Regions from separate parts of the Streptococcus rifensis genome, predicted to be linked through region 2. Evidence: predicted binding sites of a transcription regulator. Region 2 holds the regulator's gene; the other holds the start of a gene.
What was found. The regulator CtsR, encoded in region 2, represses protease genes until heat stress. The targets are predictions, from matches to a motif close to TTGGTCAAAAAAGGTCAAANA.

Region 1 (3,420 bases), on a different contig from region 2:
CTTATTATGGACCAATTCCTCGAACCGTCCAACTGTTGAATCGTCAGTTAGTTAAAAATGAATTGGTTAATATTGAGGGGCGGTATCAGATTGATTTTCAGCAGTTGGAGCAAGATATTGTTACTCATGACATCAAAGTTTACGTTCTCTGCAACCCTCAAAACCCTAGTGGCCGTGTCTGGACGCGTGAGGAACTTCAAAAACTTGGCAACATCTGTCTCAAACACAATGTGCTCATCATTGTTAATGAAATTCATCGTGACTTAACGCTTTTTGGCAATCAACATATTAGTTTCAATACAGTCGATGATGCCTTTAAAGATATTTCCATTACGCTAGCCAGTGCAACTAAAACCTTTAACATAGCCGGGACCAAAAATAGCTACGCCTTGATTCCTAACCCATCGCTAAGGAAAAAATTCACCCAGCAACGTTTGGCCAATAACCAACATGAAGTTCCAACGATTGGTCTTGTGGCGACTGAGGCAGCCTTTACTCACGGAGAAGGTTGGTTAAATGCTCTCAAGCCTGTTTTAGAGCAAAATGTCACCTATGTCAAGGACCAACTAGAAAGCCAGACAGAGATTAAGGTCATGGTTCCAGAAGCAGGTTATCTCATCTGGCTAGACTTCTCTGCCTACAATCTCGATGACCAAGAACTCAAGGCTAAATACCGTGATGAAGCAGGCCTAATCTTGAGTGATGGGACAACTTTTGGGACTGCTGGGCGTCAATTTGTACGGTTTAATATCGCAGCACCTTTTGATGTCATTCAGGAAGCGTGCAGTCGGTTGATCAATGTGTTGGCTAAGGATGACTAGCTTTTTTAAAAGTGTCGATTGACACATGCCTTTTTAAGTCTTTTTTGGTATAATTTTAGAAGAATAGATTAAGGAGGCTATCATGGGAAAATTCCAAGTTATTTCTCATCCATTAATTCAGCATAAACTGTCCATCTTACGCCGGGTTGAAACGTCAACCAAGGATTTTCGTGACCTGGTCAATGAGATCGCCATGCTGATGGGATATGAAGTGTTGCGTGATCTTCCGGTGGAAGATGTCGAAATTGAAACACCGATTACAAAAACCGTCCAAAAACAAATTGCTGGTAAAAAATTAGCGATTGTGCCCATTTTAAGAGCAGGTATCGGGATGGTTGATGGTTTGTTGAGCTTAACGCCTGCCGCTAAAGTTGGCCATATCGGGATGTACCGTGATGAGGAAACCCTTCAACCAGTAGAGTACTTAGTTAAGTTACCGTTTGATATTGAACAACGCCAAATTTTCCTCGTGGATCCTATGTTGGCCACAGGTGGTTCAGCTGTATTAGCAGTGGATTCCCTTAAAAAACGTGGGGTAACCAATATTAAATTTGTCTGCTTGGTAGCAGCGCCAGAAGGCGTCAAAACCTTGCAAGATGCACATCCAGATGTTGATATTTATACAGCTGCCTTAGATGAAAAACTCAATGAGTATGGTTATATTGTCCCAGGTCTTGGAGATGCTGGCGATCGTCTCTTTGGAACAAAATAAGACAATCTCTTCTATCATTGCTTAATGGTCTTGAAGTCAGATTTCTTTTGTCGAAACTTACCATTTTGCTAAACAGTTCAGAATATCCATAAATAGTCTGGATAAGGTCAAGGTAACGATGTTATTAAGGCCTTGTCCTTTTTCTATTAATGTGAAGCTGTCTGGCAGATGTTTGCGAGATTGGGAAGGAAAATAAATGGATAGCTCTTTATGGATGCAGAAGAAGAACTGGATAGTCTGCCTCAGGCTTGTTATCTAAAACTGAGTTCTATTTGTGCTAAAAATTTGACCTTTATTGACCAAAAAGATATAATGGCAATATAACATTTTAAGTATTATCTTATGACTAAAAAGGAGAACGATATGATTCCAGTAGTTATTGAACAAACTAGCCGTGGCGAACGCTCTTATGATATATACTCTCGCCTTCTTAAAGACCGTATTATCATGTTAACAGGACCTGTTGAAGACAATATGGCAAACTCAGTGATTGCCCAATTGCTCTTCCTGGATGCTCAGGACAATACTAAAGATATCTATCTTTACATTAACTCACCTGGTGGCTCTGTTTCAGCTGGTCTTGCAATTGTCGATACCATGAATTTCATCAAATCTGATGTTCAAACCATCGTGATGGGTGTGGCTGCCTCTATGGGTACCATTATTGCCTCATCAGGTGCTAAGGGTAAACGGTTCATGCTGCCAAATGCAGAATATCTCATTCATCAACCAATGGGTGGAACAGCTGCAGGCACGCAACAAACAGATATGGCCATTGCAGCAGAGCGCTTGTTAAAAACCCGTAAACGACTTGAGAAAATCCTCTCTGAGAACTCAGGTAAGACAGTGAAACAAATCCATAAAGATGCAGAACGTGATTTCTGGATGGATGCTGAAGAAACCCTTGCTTATGGGTTTATCGATGCCATTATGGAAACATCTGATTTAAAATAAGGGGGTTACCTCATTAGTAGGCTGAGTCTAAGACTTGGCCTTTTTAGTATTCTTTTATTTAGCAAATAGTCTGGGTCACAGAAGCCGAAGGCAGCTCTTCACAGATGTTTTAAAGGGAGATTAGATAAAACGTTGCTATTATTTGGCAGTCACTTGGGCTATTTTTTGTTATAATAAAAGGAAAGGAGAAGAATATGTTTGAAAAAAGAGAACGAAAAAGCATCGTCGTTTACTTGAATTATTACCGCGATGTCAAAAAAATAAAACATGTGGGAGATGTTGCATATGTCTCTCGTCGAGGTCGTTATGCCGTCATCTATGTTGACCAAGACCAGGTAGAAATGTTAGTCCAACAACTTTCAGCCGAAAAATTCGTTAAGCGTGTTGTCCCATCTTATCTGAAAGACTTGAATCAAGACTTTGTAGGGAACCTTTGGCGGGACTCAGATTCTGTCGCAATAGCAGAAAATTAGAAAAACTTTTAAAATAAAAACGCTTTCTAGGACATTCATTATTGACAATTTTCTGACAATTGTGTATATTAGTTATACTTTGAAAAAAAGAAGTAATTGATAGGAGAACACAATGACATCAAAAAAATTAGCAATGACCCTTTTGACTTTTGCTAGCGCTGCATTTTTAGTAGCCTGTGGAGAGGTTGGAGGAAGCAATTCAACCTCTAATTCCGGTAGTTCTGAACAAACAGCCTCTAACGCTATCGGGGATACCATTAAAGTTGGTTACAACTTTGAACTAAGTGGCAACGTCGCTTCATACGGAAATACCGAAAAAAATGGTGCAGATCTTGCCGTAGAAGAGATTAATGCTGCTGGCGGTATTGATGGTAAAAAAGTAGAAGTTATTTCTAAAGACAATAAGTCAGAAACAGCAGAGTCAGCTACAGTGGCAACCAGTCTTGTGGCAGAAGGAGCT
Region 2 (3,420 bases):
CTGGGCTTGCAGCTGCTCACGCTATCCACAATGGTTTTACAGCATTAGAAGGCGATATTCATCATTTGACCCATGGTGAAAAAGTGGCCTATGGCACCTTGACCCAACTGTTCTTGGAAAATCGTCCAAAAGAAGAGATAAACAAACATATTCGCTTCTACCAAGCCTTGAACTTACCAACACGGTTATCAGAATTGCACTTAGCTGATGCGGATTATGATACCCTGCTTAAAGTTGGAAAACAAGCAACGATTGAAGGAGAGACCATTCATCAAATGCCATTTGCCATTACAGCAGATGATGTGGCTTCGGCTCTTTTAGCAGTAGATCAGTATGTTGCTGCCTTAGACGATTAATTCAGGGGCAAAACATCCACTAGCTATTTAGGCTGATCAATTATCAAAAAAGTATTCTACCTCACTAGTCGTCTAGTGAGGTAGAATACTTTTTAATGGCTAAAAACATTGAGACCAAAGACCGTCAAGAGCCCCATGATCACACCTGCTAAAATTACCCCTAGCATAATGACCACAACACTTTTTTTGAAGTCCCATCCTAAAATACTGGCTGCTAAAGTTCCAGTCCAAGCCCCTGTACCTGGGATAGGAATACCGACAAATAGAAGAAGGGCTAGGAAAATCCCGTTCTTACCAGCTTTTTCTTCCAAGACTTTTCCTCCTTTTTGGCCTTTACGAAGACACCAGCTGAAGAAAGGGCCAATTACAGGTTTATCAGCACCCCAGACCAATACTTTGTGGGCAAAAAAGAAAATAATCGGCACTGGCAACATATTCCCAAGGACACCCAGGGAAAGGGCTTGCCAAAAGGGAATCCCATTAGCAATACCGTAAGGCACTGCACCACGAAGTTCAATCAATGGCACCATTGAAATCAATAATAAAATAAGATAATGCATAAAACCATCCTTAATGATAATAGTCTTATTGTATAGGCTTCTGTCAGAAAGGTCAACTAAAAGCTATTGAACTTGAAATAATCAAATATCCCATGGGAGAGCTTTTCTTCTCTGTACCTCTTTAGTTCCTAATTGATCATTTTTTTGATATAATAGTCAAAGATAGTCAGAGGAGGTGGTCTGATGGAGCCCAAAAATACATCTGATAGCATTGAAGCTTATATTAAAAAGCGTTTAGCCCAAGCTGGTTTTGTAGAGCTAAAGCGTAGCGAAGTGGCGGCGTCTTTTGAAGTTGTTCCAAGTCAGATTAACTATGTGATTAAGACGAGGTTTACTGAGAGCCGTGGGTATGTGGTTGAAAGCAAACGCGGTGGCGGTGGCTATATCCGCATCGATAAAATTGATTTTTCAGATCATCACCACCGATTAGAAGGGTTGAGACTTAGTCTTGGAAATCAAGTCAGTCAGACCGTTTTTACAGATATTATTCAAATGTTGTTTGAACAAAAGTTGATGACAGAAAGAGAGGGAAATCTCATTTTAGCCATGAGTACTAATGAGGTTTTAGGAGCAGAAGCTGATAAGATTCGAGCAAATTCGTTGCGACGGATTATTCAGCAATTAGATAGAAAAGAGTAACTGAAACGTATGAAATTATCACACGGTATGAGAACAGCTTGGGAAGATGGACAGATTCTTGCTCAACGCTATGGTTGCCAATCAGTTGAGTCGTGGCATGTTCTTTTGAGTTTTATTGGCAATGGCGAGTCGATAGCTGGCTCAGCTTTACAGGATTTTGACTTTGATTTCAATGACTATGATCGGGCCATTTATGCAGTGACCGAAAAGGAAATGCGTGAAGAGGTTGGAGACTTTACTGTTTTGCCCCATTCCAAGCGGTTGCGTAATCTTACTGAGTTTGCTAAGGCCATTGCCCAAACCCTTAAAGCCAAAGAACTGGGAACAGAGCACCTGTTGCTAGCTATTATTTTAGATGGTGCATCTCTGGCTTGTCGTGTCCTCGAGGAAGTTGGTTTTACGACTGAGCAAGGAGAGCATGATGTGACCATGGTCGACTTGCGAAAAAACCTAGAGCATAAAGCCGGAATGACTAAAGCAGATATTAAAGCCATTCGAGCGATGATTAAGGGCAATTCAGGAGCCTCTAAGGGCAATATGGCTAATATGATGGGGATGCCTAGTGCACCAAGTGGAGGATTAGAAGATTATACCCGCGATTTGACCGAAGCTGCTCGTCAAGGAGAGATAGAGCCAGTTATTGGACGCGATGCTGAAATTTCACGCATGGTCCAGATTCTCAGTCGAAAAACAAAGAATAATCCTGTTTTAGTCGGAGATGCGGGTGTCGGTAAAACAGCACTAGCGCTAGGTCTTGCCCAACGCATTGCAGCAGGTGAGGTTCCTGAGAAATTGGCCAAGATGCGTGTCTTGGAACTGGAATTAATGTCGGTTATTGCGGGGACCCGTTTTCGCGGTGATTTTGAGGAACGGATGAACAATATCATTGATGATATTGAGGCAGATGGCCAAGTGATTCTCTTTGTCGATGAACTCCATACTATTATGGGGAGCGGAAGCGGGATTGATAGTACGATGGATGCAGCTAACATCCTAAAGCCTGCCCTATCTCGTGGGACCCTTCATATGGTCGGGGCAACAACCCAAGATGAGTACCAAAAACACATTGAAAAAGACTCCGCTTTATCTCGTCGCTTTGCCAAAGTTGTTGTAGAATCACCATCAGAAACAGAGGCGATTACGATTTTGCAAGGTCTAAAAGAAACGTATGAGCAACACCACCGTGTCTCTATTTCGGACAAAGCGGTGGAAACGGCGGTGACCTATGCTAAGCGCTATTTAACAGGGAAAAACCTTCCTGATTCCGCTATTGACCTTTTAGATGAGGCTGCCGCTACTGCCCAAAATAAGGCCGGCCATGCAGGCATTCAACCGGAACTAAATGAACTGGACCGTGCTTTGATGGCAGGAGAGCTGAAAAGAGTTGAAAGGTTGCTTGATAGAGAAGAGTGGAATTCAAAAATTAGCGTCACCGAAGACGATATCTTGACGACCCTTAGCCGCTTGTCTGGTATTCCAGTCACTAAATTAACCAAGACGGAAGCCAAGAAATACCTTAATTTAGAGGCCGAATTACACAAGCGCGTGATTGCACAAGATGCCGCTGTTTCGGCTGTCAGCCGTGCCATCAGGCGTAATCAATCGGGAATTCGTCAAACCAAGCGTCCGATAGGATCCTTTATGTTCCTAGGTCCTACTGGGGTTGGGAAAACTGAGCTTGCCAAAGCCTTAGCAGAAGTGCTTTTTGATGATGAGTCAGCCTTGCTACGTTTTGACATGTCTGAGTACATGGAAAAATTTGCAGCAAGTCGCCTCAATGGAGCGCCTCCTGGTTATGTCGGTTATGAAGAAGGTGGGGAGTTGACGGAAAAAGTTCGCAACAAACCTTACTCTGTACTCCTTTT

Region 1: a site for CtsR is predicted at 1,816-1,836, ahead of ACVRYP_RS03110 (ATP-dependent Clp protease proteolytic subunit). Genes of this name have one in related genera too.

The regions. Positions count from the first base shown of each region.
Region 1 covers NZ_JBRUCW010000003.1:185,810-189,229, reverse strand. Annotated here, with positions in the region: gene ACVRYP_RS03120 (MalY/PatB family protein) at 1-821, shown strand, start outside; gene upp (uracil phosphoribosyltransferase) at 904-1,533, shown strand; gene ACVRYP_RS03110 (ATP-dependent Clp protease proteolytic subunit) at 1,876-2,487, shown strand; gene ACVRYP_RS03105 (DUF2129 domain-containing protein) at 2,682-2,960, shown strand; gene ACVRYP_RS03100 (ABC transporter substrate-binding protein) at 3,073-3,420, shown strand, end outside.
Region 2 covers NZ_JBRUCW010000007.1:9,864-13,283, reverse strand. Annotated here, with positions in the region: gene ACVRYP_RS05345 (glycerol dehydrogenase) at 1-356, shown strand, start outside; gene ACVRYP_RS05340 (COG2426 family protein) at 449-916, opposite strand; gene ACVRYP_RS05335 (CtsR family transcriptional regulator) at 1,100-1,555, shown strand; gene ACVRYP_RS05330 (ATP-dependent Clp protease ATP-binding subunit) at 1,565-3,420, shown strand, end outside.